Regions from separate parts of the Burkholderia cepacia ATCC 25416 genome, predicted to be linked through region 1. Evidence: riboswitches for the same ligand, from Rfam matches in the RefSeq annotation. Region 1 holds a riboswitch; each other region holds the start of a gene.
What was found. Region 1 has a riboswitch for cobalamin ahead of APZ15_RS00110 (FecCD family ABC transporter permease). Riboswitches for the same ligand answer to the same signal wherever they lie in the genome.
Positions count from the first base shown of each region.

Region 2: it holds a riboswitch for cobalamin, as region 1 does, so the genes downstream of both, APZ15_RS41750 (hypothetical protein) here and APZ15_RS00110 (FecCD family ABC transporter permease) in region 1, are expected to answer to the same signal.
Region 3: it holds a riboswitch for cobalamin, as region 1 does, so the genes downstream of both, cobG (precorrin-3B synthase) here and APZ15_RS00110 (FecCD family ABC transporter permease) in region 1, are expected to answer to the same signal.

Region 1 is NZ_CP012981.1:19,081-28,570, reverse strand. It holds gene lgt (prolipoprotein diacylglyceryl transferase) at 1-108, shown strand, start outside; gene APZ15_RS00130 (SIMPL domain-containing protein) at 219-959, opposite strand; gene APZ15_RS00125 (EVE domain-containing protein) at 1,140-1,601, opposite strand; RNA gene ssrS (6S RNA) at 1,673-1,854, opposite strand; gene APZ15_RS00120 (cell division protein ZapA) at 1,936-2,250, opposite strand; gene APZ15_RS00115 (hypothetical protein) at 2,247-2,597, opposite strand; cobalamin riboswitch at 2,752-3,005, shown strand; gene APZ15_RS00110 (FecCD family ABC transporter permease) at 3,289-4,287, shown strand; gene APZ15_RS00105 (ABC transporter ATP-binding protein) at 4,284-5,099, shown strand; gene cobT (nicotinate-nucleotide--dimethylbenzimidazole phosphoribosyltransferase) at 5,152-6,207, shown strand; gene APZ15_RS00095 (adenosylcobinamide-GDP ribazoletransferase) at 6,197-6,973, shown strand; gene cobC (alpha-ribazole phosphatase) at 6,958-7,542, shown strand; gene APZ15_RS00085 (cobalamin-binding protein) at 7,635-8,552, opposite strand; gene cobD (threonine-phosphate decarboxylase CobD) at 8,549-9,490, opposite strand, start outside.
Region 2 is NZ_CP012981.1:2,782,965-2,792,454, reverse strand. It holds gene APZ15_RS12870 (magnesium chelatase ATPase subunit I) at 1-682, opposite strand, end outside; gene cobN (cobaltochelatase subunit CobN) at 679-4,491, opposite strand; gene cobW (cobalamin biosynthesis protein CobW) at 4,498-5,586, opposite strand; gene APZ15_RS41750 (hypothetical protein) at 5,612-5,926, opposite strand; cobalamin riboswitch at 5,916-6,180, opposite strand; cobalamin riboswitch at 6,294-6,531, shown strand; gene cobA (uroporphyrinogen-III C-methyltransferase) at 6,699-7,448, shown strand; gene APZ15_RS12845 (cobalamin biosynthesis protein) at 7,445-7,822, shown strand; gene cobO (cob(I)yrinic acid a,c-diamide adenosyltransferase) at 7,860-8,462, shown strand; gene APZ15_RS12835 (cobyrinate a,c-diamide synthase) at 8,465-9,490, shown strand, end outside.
Region 3 is NZ_CP012981.1:2,806,641-2,816,130, forward strand. It holds gene APZ15_RS12940 (LysR substrate-binding domain-containing protein) at 1-416, opposite strand, end outside; gene APZ15_RS12945 (MFS transporter) at 511-1,710, shown strand; gene cobJ (precorrin-3B C(17)-methyltransferase) at 1,717-3,432, opposite strand; gene APZ15_RS12955 (precorrin-2 C(20)-methyltransferase) at 3,429-4,163, opposite strand; gene APZ15_RS12960 (precorrin-8X methylmutase) at 4,160-4,786, opposite strand; gene cobG (precorrin-3B synthase) at 4,779-6,143, opposite strand; cobalamin riboswitch at 6,250-6,440, opposite strand; gene APZ15_RS12970 (hypothetical protein) at 6,583-6,879, shown strand; gene APZ15_RS12975 (bifunctional cobalt-precorrin-7 (C(5))-methyltransferase/cobalt-precorrin-6B (C(15))-methyltransferase) at 7,014-8,276, shown strand; gene APZ15_RS12980 (cobalt-precorrin-5B (C(1))-methyltransferase) at 8,276-9,364, shown strand; gene APZ15_RS12985 (cobalt-precorrin-6A reductase) at 9,361-9,490, shown strand, end outside.

The DNA of each region.
Region 1 (9,490 bases):
GCGCTCGGCCTGTCGATGGGGCAGTGGCTGTCGCTGCCGATGATCATCGCGGGTATCGCGTTGATGGTCTGGGCGTATCGCCGCCGCGCGGCGAATGCCGTTGCGTGATGTGATGGCGATGCACGCGCGATCGACGCGTGCATCGGCCCACGCATTGAAATGAAAAACGCCGGCCTTCGGGCCGGCGTTTTTCATTTCGGACTGCCGCGCGCTGCGCGTTACTTCATCTGCACGGAACCGTTGACGGTGACCGACACGGTGGCCTTGCCGCCTTCGACCGCGATCGGTGCGCTCATCTTTGCGCTGTCCATCGGTGCCGCGGCCATCGCCATCATGCGCGGATACGGCTGCACGTTGCGGCCGCTGCCGACGTTCACGTCGCGGATCGTGTAGCTGCTGTAGCCGAATGCCTTCGCGGCTTCGTCCGCGCGGGCGCGGAACGACTTGATCGCTTCGGTCGTCAGCTTCTGCTCGGCTGCGCGCTGCGCTTCGGGCGACAGCGAGAACTCGACGTTCGCGACCTGCATCAGGTTCGACAACTGGCCGGCCAGCTTCGACGCCGCGGCGAAATCGCGCGATTCGAGCGCGACCTCGGTGCGGCCGCGCCATGCGGAAATCTTGCCGTCGCGATCGGTGCTCGGATAGACGGAGAATGCGCCCGTGTGTGCCGTGACGCCCGATACGCTTTTCGCTTGCGACAGGGCGGCATCGGCGCGCTGGTTCAACTGCGCGGTGAGGCTGCCCGGATCCTTGGCCTGCTGCTCGTAGAACAGCGTGATGTGGATGATGTCCTGCGGCACGTCGGCGCTGGCTTGCGATGACAGCGACAGCACGCCTGCCGGCTCCGGAAAGTGCGGGTTCGCGGCCTGCGCGTGCGCGGCGGGTGACGCGAGCGTCAGCGCGACGGGAACGGCGGCGGCAAGGGCGAGCGACAGCGCGAGTGCGGATTTCTTGGTCATTGTTGGACTCCTTGTGCGAGGGCGCGCACGCGGATCACGCGTGCGCGACGCGGGCGTACCGCGCGACGAAAAAACGACGGCCGGCTCGATCGGCCGGCAGCGGTTGCTTAGGCCGCGCGAAAGTGCCGCGAGTTCCGTGGCGGCGGCGCGTACTGACCAGATTTGACGTTTGGCGTGCGCCTACTTCATCAGCTTTTCGGTGATGAACCGCCATTCGGCACGCGTGACGGGCGTGATCGACAGCCGGTTGCCGCGTGCGAGCACGCGCATGTCGGCGAGTTCGTCGTGTTCGCGCAGCGCGGCGAGCGGCACGAGCGGCGATTTTTTCACGTAGCGCACGTCGACGAGCAGCCAGCGCGGCGCTTCCCGGGTCGACTTCGGATCGTAATAGGGGCTTTTCGGATCGAACTGCGTGGGGTCGGGGTAGGGCGTCGACGATACTTCGGCGAGGCCCGCGATGCCCGGCTCGGGGCAGCTCGAGTGATAGAACAGCACACCGTCGCCGATCTTCATCGTGTCGCGCATGAAATTGCGCGCCTGATAATTGCGCACGCCGGTCCACGGCAGCGAGCGCTGCGGTGCGTTGGCGAGATCGTCGATGCTTGCTTCGTCCGGTTCGGACTTCATCAGCCAGTATTGCATGGATCGTGATCGACGCAGAAAGAGGCTGCTACAAAAGAAAACGGCACCGGGCTTCGCCCGATGCCGTTGGATAGGCCCCCGCCTTGGCCGCTAGGCCGGCATCCTGAACCTGAGGTTCAGAATTGGTCGCAGTTAGCAGCACTTCGGGTACATCAGACAGAGTGACGCGCGCGCCCGTGCTACAAATTTCCGCAACCGTGCACATGGCATTGGTTCAAGGAATATATGACCTTGGCGAACCAGGCAGGGAAGCTGACTGAACTGTGATTCGATGCGCCAATTTGACCACCGTTGATCGCCGAGATCAAGGGGAATCGACGCATCGATTAAAACGTTACTGCGTCTCGTGCTGTGCGAGCACCGCGCCGAGCTGTTCGTTCATCTGGTGCATTGTACGACGGATTTCCTCCGCCGGAAATGCTTCACCGTGCCGCACGCTCGTTTGCAGCCGCAGCAATTCGGAAGCGAGCGACAGCGCCGCCATCACGGCGATGCGATCGGTGCCGCGTACCGAGCTGTTCGAGCGGATTTTCGACATTTCGGCGTCGACGCGCGCGACCGCTTCGAGCAGTGCCGCTTCGGTCTCGGCCGAGCAGGCGAGCCGATAGGCCTGACCGAGAATCGAGACTTCGATCTGCTTGGTGCTCATGCATGTTCTCCGTGGCTGGCCGCGTCATCGCCATCCGTACGCGCCTGCGCATCCAGCAGGTCGAGCTGGTTGTCGGCTTGCTCCGCACTTTTCGAGCGCGGCAGCTTTTCGAGAATCGCGTTCAGTTTCACCTGGGCGTCGTCGATCTTTGCCGACAGCGTGTCGCGCTCGGCCGCGAGCGCATTGCGTTCGTCGCGCAGTTGCGCGAGTTCCGCGCGGACCGTGTCCGCGTCCGCGCGCAATTGCGCGACCTGCTCCTCGAGCGCGAGCCGTTCCGAGTGATAGCGCTTGTTCAGCGAAATCAGACGGCCAATATTTTGAGATAGGGTTTCGAGTTCGTTGAGCATTTGCTGCGTCCTCTAAAGACCCAGCATTTTAGCGCGGAATAACGCGCAAACCGACATCTGTAACGTTTCCAGTCGTAACACCCCTGCTTCTTGCCGCGAATCGGCGCGTCACGTGCGTGTCCGGATGCTTCCTTGACGCTCGTGCGACCCGCTCCTAAACTGGCGCCGCCTCGGTGCTCGCGCGTGCAACGCGCGGTTAAACGGGAAGCAGGGCGCGGGCTCCGCCAGGAAGCCGCCAACCTGCGCTGCCCCCGCAACGGTAAGCGGCCGCGTTGCATGACGCAGGCCGGCTCGGGCGCGTTCCGCATGCACGTTTCGCATGCGGACGCGGGCCACTGCGCGTTTTCGCGCGGGAAGGCGAGCCGGACCGCCGCCAGCCCGGATACCGGCCGAGGCGGGGAGCCCGCACGGGCTTCGTGACGCGCGGCCTGCGGGGAAGCGGGGCGCGCAGTGCTTCACGGGATTGATCTTCGATGCTGACCCCAATCGTCGGCGGCGCCGATTTCTGCCATCTTGATGACGTTCTCGAACCGGGCGACCGCCGGGAGGTCGCCGCGCGCGTCGATCACCTGACCGCAAGGACCACGAGCTTGGGTATGCCTGCAACACGCTGCACTGCGCCGATGTCGCGCCCGGCCCGCAGCGGTAGCGCACCGATGCGCGCAGTGTCGTCCGTCGCGCGGAGGGCCGCATGAGCGCCGCGCGCGCCACCGCGATCTGGGCCGCATTGGCCGCGGCGGTCGCGTTGCTGTTCGTCGCGTCGCTGTCGATCGGCAGCGTGCCGATGTCGCCGTGGCAGGCGCTCGCGTCGCTCGTGCCGCATGGCGGCGACGCGCTGTTCGCCGACATCGTCCGCACGCTGCGCCTGCCGCGCGCGCTCGCGGGCTTCGCGTGCGGTGCGCTGCTCGCGCTGGCCGGCTCGTTGTTGCAGGTGCTGCTGCGCAACCCGCTCGCCGATCCGTACGTGCTCGGCGTGTCCGGCGGTGCGGCCGGCTTCGCGCTCGTCGCGATGATCGCGGGCGGCGCATGGTGGCTCGTCGATGTGTCGGCGTTCGCCGGCTCGCTCGTGTCGGTCGCGCTCGTGCTCGGACTCGCGCGCCGCGAGTTGGGGCGCGGCGAGGCGCGCGATGCGTCGCCGCGGCTGCTGCTCACGGGCGTCGTGATCGCGGCGGGGTGGGGCGCGCTCGTCACGCTGCTGCTGTCGCTCGCGCCCGATGCGCGGCTGCGCGGCATCATCTTCTGGCTGACGGGCGACCTGAACGGCGTGAGCACACCGTGGTTCGCGTGGGGCGCGCTGCTGCTGGCCGCGTGCATCGCACTGCCGGCCGCGCCGCAACTGAACGTGCTGCTGCGCGGCGATGCGACGGCGCTCGCGCTCGGCGTGCCCGTCGCGCGCCTGCGTGTGCGGATCTATCTCGTCGCGTCGCTGGCCGCCGCGGCCGCAGTGACGACCGCCGGCACGATCGGCTTCGTCGGCCTCGTCGTGCCGCACGCGCTGCGGCTCGCATTCGGCAACGACCAGCGGATGTTGCTGCCGGCCGCGATGCTCGCGGGCGGCGGTGGCGTGATGGCCGCCGACCTGCTCGCACGCACCGCGATCGCGCCCGCGCAACTGCCGGTCGGCGTGATGACCGCGTTGATCGGCGTGCCGGTGTTCCTGTGGATGTTGCTCAGGAGGCCGATGCGATGACCCGTGCCGCATTGCGCGCCAGCGGCGACGAGATGAGCTGCGCGGCCGTCGGCCTGACGCTGAAGGCTGGCGCGCGCACGCTGCTCGACGGCTTCACGCAGGCGTTCCGTCCGGGCGAGATCTGGTGCGTCGCGGGGCCGAACGGCGCGGGCAAGACGACGCTGCTGGCGACCCTCGCGGGGCTGCAGCCGCCGGCCGGCGGACACGTCGCGATCGACGGCCGGCCGCTTTCCGCATGGCCGCCCGCGCAGCTCGCGCAGCGCCGCGCGCTGATGCCGCAGCAACTGCACGACGCATTCAGCGCGACCGTGTTCGATACGGTCTTGCTCAACCGCTTTCCGTATCTCGGCGGCTGGGGCTGGGAGCGCGACGGCGACCGCGCGGCCGCGCGCGACGCGCTGGCGACCTTCGACCTGACCGCGCTTGCGTCGCGCGACGTGCTGTCGCTGTCGGGCGGCGAGCGGCAGCGCGTCGCGCTGGCCGCGACGCTGTGTCAGGACGCGCCGTTGATGCTGCTCGACGAACCGCTCGCGCATCTCGACCTCCATCACCAGATCGATTGCCTGACCGCGCTGGCCGCCTGGCTCGACGCGGGCCCGCGCGCGGTGCTGTTCTCGTGCCATGATCTGAACCTCGCGCGGCGTTTCGCGACGCATGCGCTGTTGCTCGACGGCCGTGGCCACGCGTGGGCCGGCCCCGTGCACGACGTGCTGACACCCGAGCGCGCGAGCGACGCGTTCGGTTATCCGCTCGTGCTGATCCGCGAGAACGGCCGCGATGCGCTGCTGCCGGCGTGGCCCGAGCGACAATGACGTTTCCTTTTCCGATGCGCGGTGCACGCCGCGCCCACGACACGGTTTCCCGATGACGACCCCGACCCACTTCCCGCCCGCGATCGCACCGCTCGACGATGCGCTGCGCAAGCGCCTGCAGCATGTGATCGACCACAAGACCAAGCCGCCCGGCAGCCTCGGCCAGCTCGAGGCAGTCGCGCTGCAGGTCGGCCTGATCCAGCACACCGAGCGGCCGGTCGTGCAGCGTCCCGTGATGATCGTGTTCGCCGGCGATCACGGGATTGCCGCCGAAGGCGTGAGCCCCTATCCGCAAGCGGTGACCGCGCAGATGGTCGCGAACTTCCTCGCCGGCGGCGCGGCAATCAACGCGTTCTCGGGCGTCTCGCAGAGCACGCTCGAGATCGTCGATGCGGGCGTCGCGTCGCCGCTGCCGCTGTCCGACCGCCTGGTGTCGCTGCCGGTCGCGCGCGGCACGCGCAACTTCGCGACGGAACCTGCGATGACGCGCGACGAGGCGATGACGGCGCTCGCGGCCGGCGCGGCGCGCGTGCGCCTGCACGCATCGCTCGGCACGAACGTGATCGGCTTCGGCGAGATGGGGATCGCGAACACGTCGTCGGCCGCGTGCCTGATGAGCCGCCTGCTCGGCGTGCCGATCGACGCGTGCGTCGGGCGCGGCACGGGCCTCGACGACCAGGGCCTCGCGCACAAGCGCGCGGTGCTCGGCCGTGCGCTCGTCAAGCACTCGCACGCGATCGCGCCGCTCGACGTGCTCGCGACGTTCGGCGGCTTCGAGATCGCGATGATGACGGGCGCGTATCTCGCAGCCGCGAGCGAACGGATGACGATCCTCGTCGACGGCTTCATCGCGACGGCCGCATTGCTCGTCGCCGAGCGCATCGCGCCCGGCGTGCGCGACTACTGCGTGTTCTCGCATACGTCGCACGAAGCCGGGCACCGGCGCATGCTCGAGCATTTCGGCGCGAAGCCGCTGCTCGCGCTCGACCTGCGGCTCGGCGAAGGCACGGGCGCGGCGCTCGCGCTGCCGCTCGTGCGTGCGGCTGCTGCGTTCCTCACGGAAATGGCGAGCTTCGAATCCGCCGGTGTCGACGATCGTGACGCCTGATCGCGCGCGCGGCGTGCGGGCCGAACTGCGCTACTTCTTCGTCGCGCTCGGCTACTTCACGCGCGTGCCCGTGCCGCACGCGATCGGCTACGCGGCCGGCGATCTCGACCAGGCCGCGCGATATTTCCCGCTCGTCGGCGCATGCGTCGGCGCGTGGGGCGCGCTCGTGTATCTGGTCGCGCTGCGCGCGCTGCCCGTGTCGATCGCGGTCGGGCTGTCGATGGCCGCCACGCTGCTCGCGACGGGGGCCTTCCACGAGGACGGCCTCGCCGACAGCTGCGATGCGTTCGGCGGCGGCTATACGCGCGACGACGTGCTGCGCATCATGCACGACTCGCGGATCGGCACGTTCGGTGCGGTCGCGCTCGTGATCGCGCTCGGCGTGAAATGGCAGGCGCTTGCGTCGATGCTGCCGTTGCGTGCCGCGTGGACGATGATCGCCGCGCACGCGGCGAGCCGCGCGGCGGCCGTGAGCCTGCTGATGACGCTCGACTACGTGCGGCCCGAAGGCAAGGCGAAACCGGTCGCGCAACGGATGGGGGCACGCGCGGCGTGTGTCGCCGCGCTGTTCGGATTACCGTGGCTGTTCTGGCCCGACTGGCGCATGGGCGTCGCCGCCTGCGTGGCGCTCGTGCTCGTGCGCGCGTGGGCAGCCCGCTATTTCGTGAAGCGGATCGGCGGTTATACCGGCGACTGTCTCGGCTTCACGCAACAACTGTGCGAACTGGCGATCTATCTCGTGGTGCTCGGATGGACGTCGTCCTGATCCGTCATCCGGCCGTCGGTGTCGAGCCGGGCATCTGCTACGGACGCAGCGACGTGCCGCTCGCCGCGCCGGCCGACGCCGGCGCCCAGGCCGTGCGCGCGCATCTGTCGGTACTCGGCGCGCCGCTTCCCGAACAGGTCTGGACGAGCCCGCTGACGCGCTGCGCGTCGGTTGCCGAGCGGCTCGCGCAGGCATGCGGCGTGCCGCTGCAACGCGAGGCGGACTGGCAGGAAATGGATTTCGGCGCGTGGGAAATGCGGCGCTGGGACGATATCGATCGCGCGGCACTCGATGCGTGGGCGGCCGACCTGATGCATGCGTGCGCGCATGGCGGCGAAAGCGTCGCGCGGTTCGCTGCCCGGGTCGCCCGGCAGGCCGATGCCGTCGCGCGGTTCGACCGGCCGCAATGGGCGGTCACGCATGCGGGCGTGATCCGCGTGTTCGCGGCGCATGTACTGTGCGTGCCGCTCGATACGCTGTTGTCGCGGCCGGTGCCGGCCGGTGGTGTCGTCTGGCTGCGCGCGGATGCCGCCACGGGAACGTGGGAAGTGGTGCACTGGGACGAATAGGCGCACCGGCGTCCGCATCTGGACGACGCGGCGCGCGGTCGATCTGTCTCAAACACCGACAGGTGCGCGACGGGCGCTCAAGCCGCCGGAACTCAGCGCGCCGGCCGCCGCCCACGCGCGGCTTCGAGATCCTCGCACAGCGCGGCCGCGCCCTGCGCGATCCGCGGCGACGGCCGCGTCAGCAGATCGCCGTCGATCGCGAACAGGTTGTTGCGCACCACCGCCGTCAGCGCGGGCCACGTGCGCCAGCGCGCGAGGCTCGGCAACGGTTCGTCCGTACGCGACGCACCCGCGCTCGTCGTGACGATCGCTTCCGGATTGGCCGCGAGCACGGCCTCGTCGGTGACGGTCGGCACGAGCGGCCTGAGCGAGGCGAACACGTTGCGGCCGCCGCACAGCTCGATCACGTCGTTGATCAGGTGCGCGCCATTGAGCGTCATCAGCGGCCGGTCCCAGACCTGGAAGAACATCGTGACGGGCGCCCGCGCGGCATAACGTGCGCGCAGCGCCGCGATGTCGCGCGTATAGGCGGCCGCGGCCGCATCGGCAGCCGGTTGCGTGCCGAGCAGCGTGCCGAGCCGGCGCAGCGACGACGATACGTCGTCGAGGTGCTTCGGTTCGCTGAAGAACAGCGGGATATGCAATGCGCGCAGCGCGTCGGTCTGCCGCGCGGCGTTGCCGTGCCGCCAGACGACGATCAGGTCGGGCTTCAGCGCGGCGATCCGCTCGAGGTCGAGCGCCTTGTTGTCGCCGACGCGCGGTATGGCTTGCGCGGCGGGCGGATAGTCGCTGTATGTGACCGTGCCGACGAGCTTCGCACCGCCGCCGGCTGCGTAGATGAGCTCGGTCGCGTGCGGCGCGAGGCTGATCACGCGCTGCGCGGGCGCAGGCAGCGTGACGGTGTTGCCGGCGTCGTCGCGCGTCGTGACGTCGGCGTGGACGAGCGGTGCGTGAGCGAGTGCGGTCAGCATCGCGACCGGTGTCAGCCGGCGCAACAGGTGCGGAATCATGCGGATTCCCGTTGCAGCAGCGGCACGCAGTGCGCGAGTGCGTCGCCGAGGCGCTGCCATTCGGCTTCGCTGCCCGGCAGGCCGACGCGTACGCTCGACGGAGTCGGGAAGTACCGCGTCCAGATTCCGCGTGCCGCGAGTGCCGCATGCAGTGCCGCTGCCCGCGGGTCGTCGGTCCAGCTGAAGAGCGGCGTCGTGCGGGCCGCGAAGCCGTGCGCGCGCAGCAGTGCGGCCAGCCGCTCGCCGTCGGCCGCGAGCCGCTCGCGGGCGGCGGCCTGCCATGCGCGATCGGCGAACGCCGCGGCGACTGCATGGCGCGCGGGGCCGCCGACCGTCCAGGCGCCGAGCATGTCGCGCAGCGCGACGATCTGGCCGGGGCACGCGAGCACGAAGCCTGCGCGGATGCCGGCGAGCCCGAAGAACTTGCCGACCGAACGCAGCACGACGAGCCCCGGGCGATCGACCTGCGGCGCGAGCGACTGCGTTGCACCCGTATCGGCGAACGCCTCGTCGACGATCAGCGTGCCGCCGCGCGCCGCCAGTTGCGCATGCCAGCCGAGCAGGCGTTCGACCGGCACGAATTCGGCGGTCGGATTATTCGGATTCCCGACGATGACGTGGCGCAGCGTCGCAGGCAGCGTATCGGTGCCGACGTCGAGCGCGACGACGCGATGGCCGTGTCGCGCGAAAGCGGGTGCGTATTCGCCGTACGCGAGCGTCGCGACGCCGGCGTCGCCGGCCGGCAGCAGCGCGGGCAATGCGCGGATCGCAGCCTGGCTGCCGGCCACCGGCAGTACGTGCGCGGGATCGGGCACGTGGTAGTACTGCGCGGCGCAGGCCGCGAGGCCGTCGCCGTCGTCGGGCAGCCGGCGCCACGCGTCGGCCGGGACGGGCGGCACCGGATAGCCGACCGGATTGATGCCGGTCGACAGGTCGAG
Region 2 (9,490 bases), 2.8 Mb from region 1:
AATCGAGTGTCGCCAGCCGTGCGCGCGCCGCGTGAATCCGTTCGCCGAGTGCGCGCTGCGCGGATGCGTGGCGCGCGCGGAACGCCTCCGGATCGAGATCGAACGCAAGCCGCGCCTTCACGATCCGCTCGCGCTGCGCGGCGTCGAAGCAGTTCTCCAGTTCGACCATCAGGCCGAAGCGGTCGAGCAGTTGCGGACGCAGCTCGCCCTCCTCGGGATTCATCGTGCCGACGAGCACGAAGCGCGCGTCGTGCGCATGCGACACGCCATCGCGTTCGACGATGTTCACGCCGCTCGCGGCGACGTCGAGCAGCGTATCGACGAGCCCGTCGGCGAGCAGGTTCACCTCGTCGACATACAGCACGCCGAGATGCGCCCGCGCGAGCAGGCCCGGCCGGAAGCGCAAGCCGTTTTCGGCGAGTGCATGCGCGAGGTCGAGCGTCCCCGTCACCTGCTCGTCGCTCGCCGACAGCGGCAGCGTGACGAACTGCCCTTCCGGCAACAGCTCGGCGAGGCCGCGCGCGGCGGTCGATTTCGCGGTGCCGCGCGGGCCGCTCACGAGCACGCCGCCGAGCGACGGGTCGATCGCGGCGAGCAGCAGCGCCTGCTGCAGCGCGTCCTGTGCGACGAGCGCCGCAAACGGAAAAACCGCGCGCGCGCGGTGCGTCGTCGGATCGGTCATCGCCGTCCCCCTTCCTGGAGTTGTTCGCTGTCGAGCCAGACCGCTTCGATCCGCTCGCGATAGTCGCCCGGCTGCTGCCACAGGCCGCGCTGCATCGCCTCGACGAAGCGTTCGCAGATGCCGTGCAGCGCCTTCGGGTTGTGCCGCTCGAGGAACGCGCGGGTGGCGTCGTCGAACAGGTACGCGTCGGCGACGAGCGCGTACTGGTGGTCGGACAGCACGCGCGCGGTCGCGTCATAGCCGTACAGGTAGTCGACGGTCGCCGCCAGCTCGGCGGCACCCTTGTAACCATGGCGCTTCACGCCGTCGAGCCATTTCGGGTTGACGACGCGTGAACGGATCACGCGCGCGATTTCCTCGCGCAGCGTGCGCATCTTCGGCGCGACCGGGTTCGCGTGGTCGCCGTGGTAGATGCTCGGCTGCTGCCCGGACAGGTGCCGCACCGCCGCGGTCATCCCGCCCTGGAACTGGTAGTAGTCGTTCGAATCGAGGATGTCGTGCTCGCGGCTGTCCTGGTTCTGCACGACCACGTCGATCGTCGCGAGCCGCTCGCCGAACACGTCGGCCGCGGCGTCGCCCGCGCTGTTCTGCGCATACGCATGACCGCCCCACTGGCGGTACGCCTCCGCGAGATCGGCGTCGGTCTGCCAGCGGCGCTGGTCGATCAGGTCCTGCAGGCCCGCGCCGTAGCTGCCCGGCCGCGCGCCGAACACGCGCCAGCCGGCGCGGCGGTGCGCTTCGTCCGGCGCCACGCCCTGTGCGACCCACTTCGCGCGTTCGCGCTCGATGCGCGCGCGGATCGGGTTCAGTTCCTCCGGCTCGTCGAGCGCGGCCACTGCCTGCACCGCTGCGTCGAACAGATGCATCAGGTTCGGGAACGCGTCGCGGAAGAAACCCGATACGCGCAGCGTCACGTCGATGCGCGGCCGGTCGAAGATCTCGATCGGCAGGATCTCGAAGTCGGTCACGCGGTGGCTGCCGTGCGCCCATTTCGGCCGCACGCCAAGCAGCGCGAACGCCTGCGCGATGTCGTCGCCGCCCGTGCGCATCGTCGCCGTGCCCCACACCGACAGCCCGATCGCGCGCGGATAGTCGCCGTGATCCTGCAGATGGCGCTCGATCAGCTGCTGCGCGGATTTCAGGCCGAGCGTCCACGCGGCCTGCGTCGGCACCGCGCGCGTGTCGACCGAGTAGAAATTGCGGCCGGTCGGCAGCACGTCGGGGCGGCCGCGCGACGGCGAGCCGCTCGGCCCCGGCGGCACGAAGCGGCCGTCGAGCCCGCGCAGCAGCTGCCGCATTTCCTCGCCGCCGCACGCGTCGAGCGCCGGCAGCAGCGTCGCGCGGACGCGCTCGATCACGACAAGCGTGTGCGGCCAGTCGCCGGGGGGCGTCGCGTCTTCCGCGCCCGTATGGCTGCCGTCGGCTGCACACACCCTGTCCAGCCATTGCTGCGCGAGCCGTTCGAGCCGCTCGCGCGTATCGCCCGCGTGGCGCCACGGCGATGCGTCGAGCGCCTGCAGGATCGCCGGTCGCGGGCCGACCCACGGCGCGGCCCAGTCGGCCGCGAGCGGATCGAAATCGTCGCCGAGCGCGAGATCGCGCGCGAGCGCGCCGATCAGTCCTGCGCGTGCGCCCTTGCCGTCGCCGACCGGAAAGCGCGCGAGCGCCAGCAGCGTGTCGCGCCGCTGGCGCCCGGCCGGCGACGCACCGAACACGTGCAGCCCGTCGCGAATCTGCGCTTCCTTCAGTTCGCACAGCCACGCGTCGACGCGCGTCAGCAGCGCGTCCTCGTCGCCCGCGTCGCGCGGCGGCGACACGCTCAGTTCGTCGTGCAGCCGGTGTTCGGCGATCGTCGCGAGGATCGTCTTGCGCAGCAGCTTCGCGCGCCGCGCATCGACCATCAGCGCTTCGTAGTATTCGTCGACCTGCCGCTCGAGATCCTGCAGCGGGCCGTAGTTTTCCGCGCGCGTGAGCGGCGGCATCAGGTGATCGACGATCACGGCCTGCGCGCGGCGCTTCGCCTGGCTGCCCTCGCCCGGATCGTTGACGATGAACGGATAAAGATGCGGCAGCGGCCCGAGGGTCAGGTCGGGCCAGCACGCGTCGGACAGCGCGACGCTCTTGCCCGGCAGCCATTCGAGGTTGCCGTGCTTGCCGAGGTGGATGACCGCGTCGATGCGATACGCATCGCGCAGCCAGAAATAGAACGCGAGATACGCATGCGGCGGCACGAGATCCGCGTCGTGGTAGCTCGCGTAGTCGTTCTCGCCGCGCGAGCGCGACGGCTGGATGCCGACGAACACGTTGCCCGCGCGCCAGCCAGCGATCGTGAAGCGCCCTTGCCGCAGCGTCGGATCGGCTTCGGGCGGGCCCCAGCGTGCGTTCAGCGCGTCGCGCACGGCCGCCGGCAGCCGCGCGAAATGCGCGACGTAGTCGGCCAGCGGGAAGCTCTGGAAGGCGGGGCGCAGCGCATGCACGGCCGCGTCGTTGGTCACGCCTTCGGTGAGCCGCGCGATCAGCGCGTCGCCGTCGGGCGGCAGGTCGGCCACCGCATAGCCCGCGTCGCGCAGCGCCGCGAGCACGCGCAGCGCGGACGCCGGCGTATCGAGCCCGACACCGTTGCCGATCCGCCCTTCGCTTTGCGGATAGTTCGCGAGAATCAGCGCGACGCGCTTGGTCGCGTTGTCGAGCGTGCGCAGCCGGCACCAGCCGCGCGCGAGCGCCGCGACGAACGCGATCCGCTCGGCGTCCGGCTGGTAGCGCACGACGTCGACCTCGGTGTGCGGGCAGCGATACGCGAGCCCCTTGAAACTCACCGCGCGCGTGACGATCCGGCCGTCGACCTCGGGCAGCGCGATGTGCATCGCGATGTCGCGCGCATGCAGGCCCTGGTTGTCGGCCACCCATGCGTCGCGATTGCCGCCGGACAGGATCACCTGCAATACCGGCGCGTCGCCGGCGAGCACGTCGTGTTCCGGGCTGTCGATCGCGCCGGCCGCGAACGCGGTCGTGTTCAGCACGAGTGCGACGTCGTGCGTGTCGCAGAGCTGCGTGATGACTTCGCGGCTCACCGCATCCTTCAGCGACGTGACCGCGATCGGCAGCGGATTCAGTCCCTCCTGAACGAGCGCATCGGCCAGCGCATCGAACACGGCCGTGTTCGCGGCCTGCCAGTGCGCGCGATAGAACAGGATCACGACGACGGGCGCGCCCGGCGTCCAGCGCGGCCGCCAGTCGTCGACGCTCGCGCGGTCGCGCGCCGGGTGATACAGCGCGGCGGCCGGCAACGGGCGCGGCGGTTCGGGTTCGTCGCCGAACCCGAGTGTGTGGAATGCGATGCTGCGCAGCAGCGCCTCGGCGTTGTGCACGCCGCCTTCGCGCAGGTAGCGCCACCACAGCCGGCACAGGCCGGGCGCGACGGTGCTCTTCGCGACGAGGTTCGGGTCTTCCTGCAGGTCACCCGAGAACATCGCGAGCTGCTGCGCGCGCTTCGACGCGAGCGACACGGCCTGCTCGATCCCGTACGGCCAGTACGCCTCGCCGCCGAGATGGTCGATCACGACCGCCTTCGCGTGCTGCAACACGTCGTCGACGTAGAAATCGACCGACGCCGGCTGCCGCAGGAACGTGACGTTCGCGAGCCGCACGCTCGGGAAGCCCGCAGGCAGGTGCGGCACGACGCTGGCAAGCAGCGACAGCGTCGTGTCGGCCGAACTCAGGATCACGATGTCGGCCGGCTGCTGGTCGATCCGGACGACACCCTGCGTATCGTCGACGAAGCCGCCCGGCGTGGTGCGCAGCAGATGCATCGTGCGTTACGCCTGTTGCGGCTCGGCCGCGCACGCGGCGTCGAACGCGCGTTGCAGCGCCGCCGCGTCGAGATCCTCGCCGATCAGCACGAAGCGGCTCGCGCGGGTTTCGCCGTCCTGCCAGCGACGGTCGAAATAGCTGTCGAAGCGGCGGCCGACACCCTGGATCACGAGCCGCATCGGTGCGCCGGGCAGCGCGGCGAAACCTTTCGCGCGGTAGATCGTATGCGCTTCGACGACGCGCTGCAGCGCGGCGATCGTCGCCTCGCGCGTGCCGGCATCGCCGGACACGACCACCGAGTCGAAATCGTCGTGATGGTGATCGTGATCGCCGTCGTCGGCCGAGCCGTGATGGTCGTGGCGCAGGTGGATCGTTTCTTCCGACGCCGACTCGAGGCCGAGCAGCATCGCGAGATCGAGCTCGCCGCGCGTCGCGCGCACGATCTTCACCTGCGGCGGGATCTCGTCGCGGATCGCGGTTTCGATCTGCGCAAATTCCGTGTCGCCGACGAGATCGGCCTTGTTCACGATCACGAGATCGGCGGACGACAGTTGATCGGCGAACAGCTCGTGCAGCGGCGATTCGTGGTCGAGGTTCGGATCGGCGCGGCGCTGCGCGTCGACGGCCTGCGGGTTTTCCGCGAACTGGCCGGCTGCGGCGGCCGGCCCGTCGACGACGGTCACGACCGCGTCGACCGTGAAGCTGTTGCGGATCGTCGGCCAGTTGAACGCCTGCACGAGCGGCTTCGGCAGCGCGAGCCCGGACGTCTCGATCAGCACGTGGTCGATGTCCGCGCGGCGCTCGACGAGCGCTTCCATCACCGGATAGAACTCCTCCTGCACGGTGCAGCACAGGCAGCCGTTCGCGAGTTCGTACAACTGGCCCGATGCTTCGCCCTGCGCACCGTCGGCCTCCTCGCAGCCGATGCCGCAGCCCTTGAGGATTTCGCCGTCGATGCCGAGTTCGCCGAATTCGTTGACGATCACCGCGATGCGGCGGCCTTCGGCGTGCTGCAGGATGTGGCGCATCAGCGTCGTCTTGCCGCTGCCGAGAAAGCCCGTGACGATCGTGACGGGAAGCTTGCGTAGGGTCATGGTAGGTCCTGTGTCGAAAAAGGAATCAGCCCGGGATCGTCGCGTCGATGGCGGCGTGGCAGTTCATCTGGCGGATCGCGGGCATGCCGCCGCGCGATCCGGACGGGCAGTCGCGGGACGGGCGGAACGACGAATCGGACATGGTGCTTCCTTGCGAACGGTCGACATCGTGAATGCCAACACGGCTGCCGCCGGCCCGGCTCGCGCGCCTGCCGTGCACCGCGCCGGCCGGCGCGGGTTCGCGCAGCGGCAGATCGGCGGTGGAAACGAGCAACACGCGGGCGTCGGGCCTGCTGCGGCCGTGGACGATGCGCCGCCTCCCCGCGGCGCTGAACCCCAACGTTTGGGCCGGTATCCGGGCTAGCGAACACGCCGCTTCGCCTTCCCGGATGCACAGCAATCCAGTGGCGGTCGTCCGCATGCGCGCGGCATGCGGCGAAGCGGCGCTGCGTGGCGCTTGCGCGCGACGCGTTCGCTTACCGTTGCGGGGGCAGCACAGGTTGGCTCGACTGCGGCGCAGGCAGGCTCCCTGTTTCCCGTTTAACTGCGCGCACCGGAGCGGCGCGCGCGAGCACCAAAACGCGTGCGAGTGTAGGCGGCGGTGCGGGGAGCGTCAAGGCAAAACGGGCCGCCGGGCCCGGTTCCGGAGGGCCGCCGCGCGCGGCCGGACGCCGCGCACGGCGGTTCGCGCGGGGGGATCGCTGTGCTATCGTATGCGCCGCGTTCGGTGCTCGCATGCGCATTCCGTGCATGCAGTTAAACGGGAAACAGGAGGCGGATCGCCGCCCTGCCTGTGCTGTCCCCGCAACGGTACGCCGCCCGCGCGACGCGCTTCCCCGCGCACGCGCCCATGCCGCCCACGATGCCACTGCCCGTCCACCGGGCGGGAAGGCTGCGGCCTGGCAAGTGGCCAGCCCGGATACCGGCCGACGCAAGGGGCGAGCCCGATGCTCGCCGAACGCCCGATCCGCGGGGGACGGATCGAGTGCGCATTCCGCCCGCGTCCGCGCGGGCTTCGTCCGATCCGTCATGCTTCACCTGTCTGCTGGCCGCCGCCCCGCCCGCCTTCCCGTTTCCACTGTTTCGACACGGTGCGCGCCGTGCCGCGCCCGATGAGCCGCGCCTGGCTCATCGGCGCCGGCCCCGGCGACGCCGACCTGCTGACGCTCAAGGCCGTCCACGCGATCGGCTCGGCCGACGTGCTGCTCGTCGACGATCTCGTGAACCCCGACGTGCTGCGCCATGCGCGCGCCGATGCGCACATCGAGCACGTCGGCAAGCGCGGCGGTCATGCATCGACGCCGCAGGAGGCGATCGTCGCGGCGATGCTCGCGCATCTGCGCGCGGGCCGCAGCGTCGCGCGGCTCAAGGGCGGCGACCCGTTCGTGTTCGGCCGCGGCGGCGAGGAGCTGGCCGCGCTCGGCGTCGCGGGATTTCAAGTCGAGGTCGTGAGCGGCGTCACGGCGGGCATCGCCGCGCCGGCCGCGCTCGGCATCCCGGTCACGCAGCGCGGCGACGCGCAGGGCGTGATCTTCGTCACGGGCCACGGCGCGGGCGCCGACGAACCCGACTGGCGCGCGCTCGCGGCCACGCGCATGACGATCGTCGTCTACATGGGCATCCGCCGGCTCGACACGATTGCAGCCGCGCTGCGCGAAGGCGGCCTGCCCGGCGACACGCCGTGCGCGGCGATCGAGAACGCGACGCGCCCCGAACAGCGGCACGTGCTCGCGACGCTCGACACGCTCGTCGAGCGTGTCGGCGCGACCGGCATCGGTTCGCCGGCGATCGTCGTGATCGGCCGCGTCGCGGCGTTCGCCAACGATCCCGCGGTACGCGCCGCACTCGGCAGCCGCGCATGATGCGCGTCGCGATCGGTGTCGGTTTCCGCGCGGGCGTGACGGCCGCGCAACTCGATGCCGCGATCCGCATCGCGCTGATGCGGTACCCGGCTGCCGAACCGGCGCTCGTCGCCACGCTCGCCGACAAGGCGCGCGCACGCGCGCTGCGCACGCTGTGCGCGAGACGCGGCTGGCCGCTCGTCGCGTTCGACGCGGCACAGCTCGCGAGCCGCCCCGAACTGGCCGTGAGCGGCCCGTCGGATGCCGCGCTCGCCCGCTTCGGCGTCGCGGGCGTGGCCGAGCCGTGCGCGCAGCTCGCGGCGCCGCACGGCCGGCTGCTGGGCCCCAAATCCATCCGGGACGGCGTGACGGTCGCACTCGCCGGCCCGCTCTGAACCCTTTGTTTCGCTTTCTTTCGACAGGACGAATCCGATGAAAACCGACGCCGAATCCCATCAACGGATGACCGAACGCCGCCGCGCGGGCCACGAGAAGAAGCAGGCCGCCGCCGTCAACGAAAAGGGCCTGCTGATCGTCAACACCGGCAACGGCAAGGGCAAGAGCACGGCCGCGTTCGGCATGGCCGTGCGCGTGCTCGGCCACGGCATGCGGCTCGGTGTCGTGCAGTTCATCAAGGGCGCGCTGCACACGTCCGAGCGCGACTTCCTCGGCGCGGTTGCCGAATGCGATTTCGTGACGATGGGCGACGGCTACACGTGGAACACGCAGAACCGCGACGCCGACATCGCGACCGCGCGCAAGGGCTGGGACGAGGCGCGCCGGATGATCGAAAGCGGCGACTACCGGATGGTGATCCTCGACGAGTTGAACACGGTGCTGAAGTACGAATACCTGCCGCTCGACGAAGTGCTCGCGACGCTTGCCGCGCGTCCCGATTCGGTCCACGTCGTCGTGACCGGGCGGCATGCGCCCGACGCGCTGATCGACGCGGCCGACCTCGTCACCGAGATGCGGCTCGTCAAGCATCCGTACAAGGAGCAAGGCGTGAAGGCGCAGCGCGGCGTGGAGTTCTGAGCATGCCCGCCTGCCCCGCGCTGTTCGTCAGTGCGCCCGCGTCGGGCCAGGGCAAGACGTCGGTGACGGCCGGCCTCGCGCGGCTGCACCGCCGGCTCGGCCGCCGTGTGCGCGTGTTCAAGACCGGGCCCGACTTTCTCGATCCGATGCTGCTCGAACGCGCGAGCGGCGCCCCCGTGCATGCGCTCGATCTCGGGATGGTCGGCGAGGCCGGCTGCCGCGCGTTGCTTGCCGATGCCGCACGCGATGCCGACCTGATCCTGATCGAAGGCGTGATGGGGCTGTTCGACGGCACGCCGAGCAGTGCCGACCTCGCGGCTGCGTTCGGCGTGCCGGTCGTCGCGGTGATTTCCGCGAAGGCGATGGCGCAGACGTTCGCGGCGATCGCGTTCGGGCTCGCCCGGTTCCGGCCGGGGCTGCCGTTTCACGGCGTGCTCGCGAACCGCGTCGGCTCGGCCCGGCACGCGGAACTGCTGCAACAGGCGCTGCCCGACGACCTGCACTGGCTCGGGCACGTGCCGGCTGACGCGGGCATCGCGCTGCCGGAGCGGCATCTCGGCCTGCACCAGCCGGCCGACATCGACGATCTCGACGCACGGCTCGATCGCGCGGCGGACGTGCTCGCGCAGACGGCGCTCGCCGAATTGCCGCCCGCCGTCGCGTTCGCCGAACCGGACGCCGCGGCGCCGCTGCCGCGTGCGCTCGCCGGCAAGCGGATCGCGATTGCGCGCGACGCGGCGTTTTCGTTCATCTATCCGGCGAATCTCGCGCTGCTCGAGGCGCTCGGCGCGCGGTTGCGCTTCTTCTCGCCGCTCGCCGACGAACCCGTGCCGGACGATTGCGACGCGCTGTTCCTGCCGGGTGGCTATCCGGAACTGCATGCGGCGACGCTCGCGGCGAATGACGCCACCGCACGGACCCTTCGCGCGCATGCGGCGGCTCGCCGGCCGATCGTCGCGGAATGCGGGGGGATGGTGTATCTGTGTGAATCGCTGACCGACGTCGACGGTGTCACGACGTCAATGCTC
Region 3 (9,490 bases), 2.8 Mb from region 1:
GCGATCTGCCGGTGCTGGCTGGCGGTCGCCGCCTCGCGGAACGCGAGTTCGACGTCGGGCATCGTGCGGCTCGCGGCGCGGATGACGTCCGGGAACGTGTCGGACATCGGAATGGCACTCGCATAGCCGATCACGATTCGTCCGGCGATGCCTTGCGCGAGCTTGCGCGCGCTCGCCTCGGCCTCGGCGGCCGCGCTGACGACGTTGCGCGCCTGTTCGAGGAACGCGGCGCCTGCCGGCGTCAGCCGCACCGCGCGCGTCGAACGCTCGAACAGCCGCACGCCGAGCTCGCTTTCCAGCGCGGCGATATGGCGCGTGAGCGGCGGCTGCGCGACGCGCAGGCGCAATGCCGCGCGGCCGAAGTGCAGTTCGTCGGCGACGACCACGAAATAGCGGAGGCGGCGCAGGTCGAGCATTGTTGTCGTTCCGGTATCAATCGCGATGAAAACGGTATTGGCGTGCGCACGGCGCGCTCGTCAGACTGTCGGCATCGACGACCAGGCAGCTCCGATGAACGACAGGACCACGCGCTTCGCGTTCTTTCTCTGCGGCTTCGCCGCGTTTCTCAATCTGTATTCGACGCAGGGCATCCTGCACGAACTCGCGGCCACCTTCGGCGTCAGCGCGGAGCGCGCGGGGCAGGGCGTGAGCGCCACCACGACGGCCGTCGCCATTATCGCGCCGTTCGTCGGCGTGCTGGCCGCGCGCATCGAGCGGCGCATCGCGATCTCGCTGGCGGCGATGGCCGTCGCGCTGCCGGTCGTGTGGTCCGCGCATGCGGCAGGTTTCGCGTCGTTTCTCGGCGCGCGCTTTGCCGCCGGCCTGGTGATGCCGTTCGTCTTCGCGCTGTCGATCGCGTACATCGCCGAGCGCTTCGATCGCGGCACGTCGGCCGAGATCAGCGCGCTGTTCGTCGCCGGCACGACGCTCGGCGGTTTCGCCGGCCGCTTCGCGACCAACCTGATGACGTCGATGTGGGGCTGGCGGCATGCGCTCGACGTCGTCGCGGCGCTGTGTCTCGTCACGGGCGTCGCGATCTACGCGAGCCTGCCGGCGTCCGGTGCGATCGCGCGGCGTGTCGAACCCGACACGGAGGCCGGTGCGGGGCCGGCCTGGCGCATCGTCACGCGCGGCCCGCTGCTCGCGTCGTTCGCGATCGGCGCGTGCGTGCTCGCGTCGCAGGTCGCGACGTTTACGTTCGTCGGCCTGCGCCTGGCCCGCGCGCCGTTCGGCTTCGGCACGGTCGGGATCGGCGCGATCTATGCGGTGTTCCTGGTGGCGGTGGTCGTGACGCCGCTGGCAGGGCGCCTCGCGCGGCATCGCGGCCCGCGCGCACCGGGGCTCGCCGCGGCCGCGCTCGCGATCGGCGGAGCGCTGCTCACGCTGTCCGACCACGTGCCGGTGATCCTGGCCGGCCTCGCGCTCGGCTCGACCGCCGTGTTCGTCGAACAGGCGTCGGCCAACACGTTCATTTCGCAGGCGGCATCGAGCGCGCGCTCGACGGCGATCGGCATCTACCTGTCCTGCTATTACTTCGGCGGCAGCCTCGGCTCGATCCTGCCGGTGCCCGGCTGGCACCGGTGGGGATGGGCCGGCTGCGTCGCGTTCGTGGTCGTTGCGCAGGCCGTCGTCGGCGTGCTCGTGTATCGGTTCTGGGGGGCGGGCGGCACGGCGTATGCCCGCGCGCACGGCGTCAGGCCGGCGCGCTGACCGGGTTCAGCGATACCAGCGCGGCGTATAGACCCACTCGCGACCCTCGCCGATCGCGAAGCGGCGCGTCGTCGACGAGCCGACGATCACCATCGTGCGCATGTCGACCTGGTCGCTGCGCAATGCACCGAGCGTCGTCGTCGCGAGCGTCGCGCCCGGCCGGCCGATGTCGCGGCCCAGCACGACCACCGTATCGGCCGTGCGATGCGCGCGCACGACATCGAGCGCGCGATCGAGCTGCCACGGCCGCGCGCGCGAGATCGGGTTGTAGAACGCCATCACCAGATCGGCTTGCGCCGCATGCCGCAGGCGCGTCTCGATCACGTCCCACGGCTTCAGGTTGTCCGACAGCGAGATCGCACAGAAATCGTGGCCGAGCGGCGCGCCGGCCTGGGCGGCCGTCGCGAGCGACGCCGAGATGCCGGGCTCCACGCGCAGGTCGACTGCGGCCCAGTGCGGGTCGCGCGCTTCGTCGAGCGCCTCGAGCACGGCCGCGGCCATCGCGAACACGCCCGGGTCGCCGGACGACACGACCGCGACGCGCCGGCCCTCGGCCGCGAGTTCGAACGCATGGCGCGCGCGCTGCATCTCCTCGCGATTGTCGGTGCCGTGCACGCGCTGGTCGTCGCGGAACGGGCCGGCCATGTTCACGTAGGTGGTGTAGCCGAGGATGTCGGTCGCGTCCGCGAGCGCGGCGCGCGCGGCCGGCGTGAGCCACGCGGCGCCGCCCGGGCCGAGCCCGAGCACCGTCAGGCGGCCGCGCGCACGGCCGAGCGTGGCGGGATCGACCGGATGCGCCGCGACCGCGCATGCGATGCCGTTCGTCGTGGCCCGCAGCGTGTGAGCGACACGCAACGCGCGGCCGAGCAGCGCGGCCGCGTCGGCCGGTACATTGCCGTCGCCGTCTGCATCGACGAAACGAAGCGGTACGTCGAGCGTGTGCGCCGCATCCTCCAGCGCGGCATCGCCGATCGCCGCTGCGGGCGCCACGATGGCCGCGAGCGCCAGCCGGGCGAGCCCCTGCGCGTCGAGCGATGCCGCGATGCGCGCCGCGAGCGCGCCGTCCGCGTGGACAGCGTGCGCATCGACGCCCACCACCACGCTGCGCGGATGAATCACGAGCTCGTCACGCGTGCCGCGCCAGGCTTCGGGCGTCACGCGGATCGCATGCGCCGCGGCGGCGTCGCGCGGCAGCGCGACATCGTCGAGCCACGGCGCCGTGCCGTCGATGCGCGTCGACGCACCCGCGAGCAGGTCGGACACGAAGCGCTTGCCCTGGGCAAGATCGGCGAGTGCATAGCCTTCCGGCGGATTGAGCACGCACGCGCCGAAGCGCAGTTCGCCGCTCGTCGTGATCGCCGGCGCGACGCCGACGCAGGCGGCGATTTCGCGCGCCATCACGTTGACGCCCGTCAGGCCGCCGAGCAGCGGCACGACCGCCGAACCGTCTTCCGCCACCGCGAGCACGGGCGGTTCGACGCCCTTGTCGGCAAGCGCCGGAGCGATGCAGCGGATCACGATGCCGGCCGCGCACAGCGCGACGATTGGCAGGCCGCGTGCATAGAGTTCGCGCAAGTGCGCGCCGAGATCGTCGAACGGCACGTCGGCGGCGACGCGCGATGCGAGGCCGTGCACGCGCGCACCCGGATAACGCGCCTGGATGCGCCGCGCGGTATCGAGCGCGCCCGCGCCGAGGATCACGATCGCGGGCGGGGTCGTCATCCTTGCCATTTTTCCCCCGGCACGACGAGCAGCGAGAAATACGGCGACGCCATCGGATCGACTTCATCGAGCGGCACGATGCGCTGGCTTGCCATCGTCGCGCGCTCGACATACAGCGCGCGCTTCGCGAGCCCCAGCTCGTCGAGCACGCGCCGCACCTTGTCGAAATTGCGGCCGAGCTTCATCACGACGGCCGCATCGGCCTGCGCGAGCCGCGTGCGCAACTCGTGCTCGGGCAGCACGCCCGACAGCACCGACAGGCTCTGGTTGCGATAGACGAGCGGCTGGCCGAGCACGGCGGTGCCGCCGAGCATCGCGCATACGCCGGGGATCACCTCGGTGTCGTAGCGCGGTGCGAGGCGGTCGTGCAGGTACATGTACGAGCCGTAGAAAAACGGGTCGCCTTCGCAGATCACCGCGACGTCGCGCCCCGCATCGAGGTGCGCACCGACGACCCCGGCGGCCGTGTCGTAGAAATCGGCGATCACCGTCTCGTAGCAGAGCGGCGGCGGCAGTGCCTCGGTCGTCACCGGATAGACGAGCGGCAGTTGCGTCTGCCCGTCCCGCAGGTGCGCCTCGACGATGCCGTATGCATTGCCTTTCTTGCCCTTCGCGACGAAATACGCGACCACGGGCGCGGCCTGCAGCACGCGCAGCGCCTTGATCGTCATCAGTTCGGGATCGCCGGGGCCGACGCCGACCCCGAACAGGCGTCCGCGCGCGGTCGTCATTCGACCTCCGTCGCGAGTGCGTTGACCGCCGCAGCGGCCATCGCGCTGCCGCCGCGGCGGCCGAGCAGCGTGACGTACGGGACGCCGCGGCTGTCGGCATCGAGCAGCGCCTTCGATTCGGCCGCACCGATGAAGCCGACCGGGAAACCGAGGATCAATGCGGGGCGCGGCGCGCCGGCGTCGATCATGTCGAGCAGGTGAAACAGCGCGGTCGGCGCATTGCCGATCACGACGACGCTGCCGGCGAGCTGCGGACGCCACAGTTCGAGCGCGGCGGCCGAACGCGTGTTGCCGAGATCCCGCGCGAGATCGGGCACTTCCGGCTCGCCGAGCGTGCAGATCACGCGGTTGCCGGCCGGCAGCCGCGCGCGCGTGATGCCTTCGGCGACCATGCGCGCGTCGCACAGGATCGGCGCGCCGGCCGCGAGCGCCGTGCGGCCCGCCGTGCCGGCACCGGCCGAGAAGCGCAGGTCGTAGACGACGTCGACCATCCCGCACGCATGGATCACGCGCACCGCGAGTTTCTCGAGGTCGGGCGGAACCTGCGACAGGTCGGCCTCGGCGCGGATCGTCGCGAACGACTGGCGGTAGATTTCCTGCCCGTCGCGAATGTAGTCAAGCATCGGTGGTGTCCTGGCTGTGCCGCGCGCCCGTCAGTCGGGCCGCGGCCTGGTCAATCGTCAGATGGCGCGCGAGCGGGGCGCCGAGGCCCGCGGCCGCATCGCGCCGGTAAAGGTCGTAGTGCGCGGGCGCAACCGCGACGAGCGTGTGCGTCGCGGGATGCGGCAGCGCGCAATGGCGCTCGCAGCCGGTCAGGTGCACGTCGACCGCATGGCCGATGCGCGCGGCGAGCGCGAGCGCGTCGTGTTTCGTGTCGGCGCGCGCTTTCGCGCAGCCCGCGCTGCCGGTGCACGCGACGAGCGGCGCCAGCGGGTCGGACGACGCGCAGACGAGGCCGAGCGATGCCAGCGCATCGAGCGTGGCCGGCGCGCGTTCACGCGGGACGCGATGCATGAACACGCCTTGCCAGGGCGTCATCGACAGCGTGCCGTCGCCGTCGGTTTCGGCCAGCGCGGCGAGCCGTTCCAGTTGCGTGGCGTCGAGCCGGCCGAGCGGGAATTGCGCGCCGACGTGGCAGCGCGCGGTATCGCGCGACGGATGTACGCCGAAACGCAGCGCCGGATCGGTGCGCGCGCGGCGCCAGCCGGCGAGCGCCGGATCGGCCGCAAGCGCGAACGGCACATAGTGCTGCGCGCGCTCGAGCAGCGCGCGTTCGCCGCAGGTCGCGAGCAGGGCACGCATCCGCGTGACGTCCGCCGGCGCGAGATCGAGGAACGCGAGCAGCAGCGCGCGGACCAGCGCGACACCTTGATCGGGCGCGACATCGACCGAGGCCGGTCGGTCGTCGTGCGCGACCGGCGGGCAGCCGGCCAGCCCGGCCGCGATGCGCATCGCACCGTCGCCGCGACGCCATGCGGCGAGCCAGATGTCGTGCGGATGATCGAGCGCCGCAACCGATTCGCCGCCGTCGAGCTGGATCGAGAATTTCGGCGACAGCTCGCCACGGCGCGGCTCGCGCGCCAGCATGTCGAGGAGCGGCGCGGCGAGCGCGCGGCCGTCGACGAGGGCGGCGGGGTCGTCACCGGCGAGCGGGCTGAGCATCACGTTGCGGACGTCGTCGCTCGCGGCGAGCGCGGCGGTATCGGCGACGGCATCCGCGGTGGCGTCGACGGACGGGCCGAGGCCCGCGTCGAGCAACGCGCGTATCAGCGCGTCGGCCGCGCCGTCGCGAATGCCGCGCAGCTGGAGATTCGCGCGATTGGTCGCGTCGATCGCACCGGAGCCGCAGGCACGCGCAGCGGCGGCGATCGCGCGCGCCTGATGCGCATCGAGCCGGCCGCCCGGCAGCTTGATCCGGCACAGCCCGCCGTCGGCGGCCGCGACCACGCGCACGAGCCCCGGGCAAGCCGACGGGCGCACGACGGGCGACGCAGGAATCGAATCGGGGGCGGAACTCACGGGGTACCGGGGCAGTGTCGCGCCGCGGCCAACGCGTCGGTACACCCCGCCCGACGCCGACTGGCACGCACGCACTTTCTGGCCGGCAGGTCTCCTGGCTGACAGGTCGGCGCCGGCTCCCGGCCTTCCCGGCGAAACCAGTGGCATGAGGGGGAGATCGGCTCGCTGTCTACAGTTGCGGGGGCAGCCACAGCGGCGCGTGGGGCGCCCTGTGTTCCCTCTTCGGCCCCGAAGGGCACCGGCGAACGAACGGCCGTAGGATACCCGATTTTCGCGACGATCCGGCATCGGCGGTACGTCGCGCAACCGCGTCGCAGCATGGCCGCAGACGGTTTTGCGCTGTCTCGCAAATGGTAGGATTGGCGCCTCGACATCAGATCGGCGACCGCCGGCATCCGCCATGAAACTCGGCAGGACGGAACTGTTCGGCATGGGCATCGCACTGGGCCTGCTGGCCATCCCCGCATGGGTCCTGCTCGCGTGCGTGCTGATCCCGCTTGCACCGTCGGCCGAGTGGCCGAAGAATGTCGGGCTCGCCGGCCTCGGCGTGCCGATCGTCGCGGGCGGCACGCTCCTGTACAGGAAAAGCGGGACGCGGCCGCTCATGTGGCTGCTGCTCGGCTGGCTGCTGATCGCGTCGATCGGCGGCATGGTTCTGGCCTTGCTGACGTTTGTCGTCGGCGTGCCGCTCGGGTGACGTCGCCGCTGCATCGCACCGAAGGGCGTGCGTGGCGCGAAAGCGGATCGGGATCAGCAACGAATCAACGCGCGGCGCTCCGGCAGCCGCGCATCGCAACAAACGGGATGGAATCGAACGATGGGGAAGGGTGCATGACGGCGTGGCTGACGGTAGTGGGCATCGGCGACGACGGTTACGCGGGGCTCGGCCGCAGCGCGCGCCGCGCGCTGCTCGACGCGACGCTCGTCGTCGGCGCGAAGCGGCATCTCGACATGCTGCCCGCGCGGCTGCCGGCCGCGCGCGAAGCGTGGCCGTCGCCGTTCGACCTTGCGGGCGTGCTTGCACGGCGCATGTCGCCCGTCTGCGTGCTCGCCAGCGGCGACCCGATGCTGTTCGGCGTCGGCGCCACGCTCGCGCGCTCGCTGTCCCCTGACGAATGGCGCGTGCTGCCCGCGCCGTCGTCGCTGTCGCTGGCGGCCGCACGCCTCGGCTGGGCACTGCAGGATGTCGGCGCGGTTTCGCTCGTCGGCCGTCCGCTTGCGGCGCTCGCGCGCCACCTGCTGCCGGGCCGCCGCCTGTTCGTGCTGAGCGCCGACGGCCGGACGCCGGCCGCCGTCGCGGCCGAACTCGTCGCACGCGGCTTCGGGCCGACGCGCATCAGCGTGTTCGAGCATCTGGGCGGCCCGCTCGAGCGGCGTCTCGACGGGCTCGCGCAGGACTGGCGCGTCGCCGAAACGGCCGCGCTCAATCTGGTCGCGCTCGACTGCCGGGCCGGCCCCGACGCGCCGCGCCGCGCGCTCACACCCGGCCTGCCCGACGATGCGTACCGCCACGACGGCCAGCTCACCAAGCGCGACCTGCGCGCGATGACGCTCGGCCGCCTCGCGCCCGTGCCCGGCGAGCTGCTGTGGGACGTCGGCGCCGGTAGCGGCTCGATCGGCATCGAATGGATGCGCGCGCATCCGTCATGCCAGGCGATCGCGATCGAAGCGCATGCGGAGCGGCAGCGCTTCATCGAGCACAACCGCGACGCGCTCGGCGTGCCGGGCCTGCAACTCGTCGCGGGCCGCGCACCCGATGCGCTCGCGGGGCTCGCCGCGCCCGACGCGATTTTCATCGGCGGCGGGGCGACCGCGGCCGGCGTGCTCGACGCGTGCTGGGTATCGCTGAAGCCCGGCGGCCGGCTGGTCGCGAACGCGGTCACGCTGCAGGGCGAACTGGCGCTCGCCGCATGGCGCGAGACGCATGGCGGCACGCTCACGCGCGTGTCGCTCGCGCATGCCGAGCCGCTCGGCCGCTTCGACACCTGGCGTCAGCCGCTGCCGGTCACGCTGTACGACGTGCGCAAGCCGGACACGGTCGACATGGCCGACACGGCGGCTTCGCCGGCCACGACGCATACAACGGACGCGTGATGCGCGACGAAACCCCCGAACAGCCCGCGCCGCTACGCTTCGGCTACACGACCGGCAGTTGCGCGACCGCGACGTCGCTCGCCGCCGCGCGGCTGCTGCTCGCGGGGCGTGCGGACGACGCGGTCGAGATCGTGCTGCCGAAGGGGCAGCGCGTGATGATGCGGCTCGATTTCTGCCGGACGACGGCCGACGGCGCGGAAGCCGGCACGATCAAGGATGCCGGCGACGATCCGGACGTCACGCACGGCGCGCTGATCTTCGCGCGTGTCGCGCTCGCGGCGGCGCCCGGCGTGCGTTTTCATGCGGGGCCGGGTGTCGGCACGGTCACGCGCGCGGGGCTGACGCTGCCGGTCGGTGAACCGGCGATCAACCCGGTGCCGCGCCGGATGATGACGACGCACCTGGAAGCGCTGGCGGCCGAGCATGGGTATGCGGGCGGCTTCGACGTGACGATCGGCGTCGAGGGCGGCGAGGCGCTCGCGCTGAAGACGATGAACCCGCGCCTCGGCATCGTCGGCGGGTTGTCGATCCTCGGCACGACCGGCATCGTGCGGCCGTTCTCGTGCTCGGCCTATATCGCGTCGATCCACCAGGGCATCGACGTCGCGCGGGCGAACGGCATCACGCATATCGCCGCGTGCACGGGCAACGCAAGCGAGGATGCGATGCGCGCGCACTACCACCTCCCCGACATGGCGCTGATCGAGATGGGCGATTTCGCGGGCGCGGTGCTCAAGCACCTGCGGCGCGCGCCGGTCGCGCGGCTGTCGATGTGCGGCGGCTTCGGCAAGCTCAGCAAACTCGCGGCCGGCCATCTCGACCTGCACAGCCGCCATTCGAGCATCGACCTGCCGTTGCTCGCGCAGTGGGCGGCCGAGGCCGGTGCGAGCGACGCGCTGCAGGCCGCGATGCGCGCCGCGAACACGAGCCAGGAAGCGCTGAAGCTCGCGCACGCCGACGGTGTGCCGCTCGGCGATCTCGTCTGCGCGCATGCGCTGCGCGTCGCGCGCGACATCGTGCCGCCGTCGGTTGCGGTCGAGATGTTCGCGATCGACCGGCAGGGCCGCTTCGTCGGGACAGCGCGATGAGCGCCCGCATCCTGCTGCTCGGCGGCACCGGCGACGCACTGAAGATCGCGCGCGCGCTCGGCCCGCATCATGTCTATAGTCTCGCCGGCCTCGGCAAGACGCCCGACGACCTGCGCTGCGACGTGC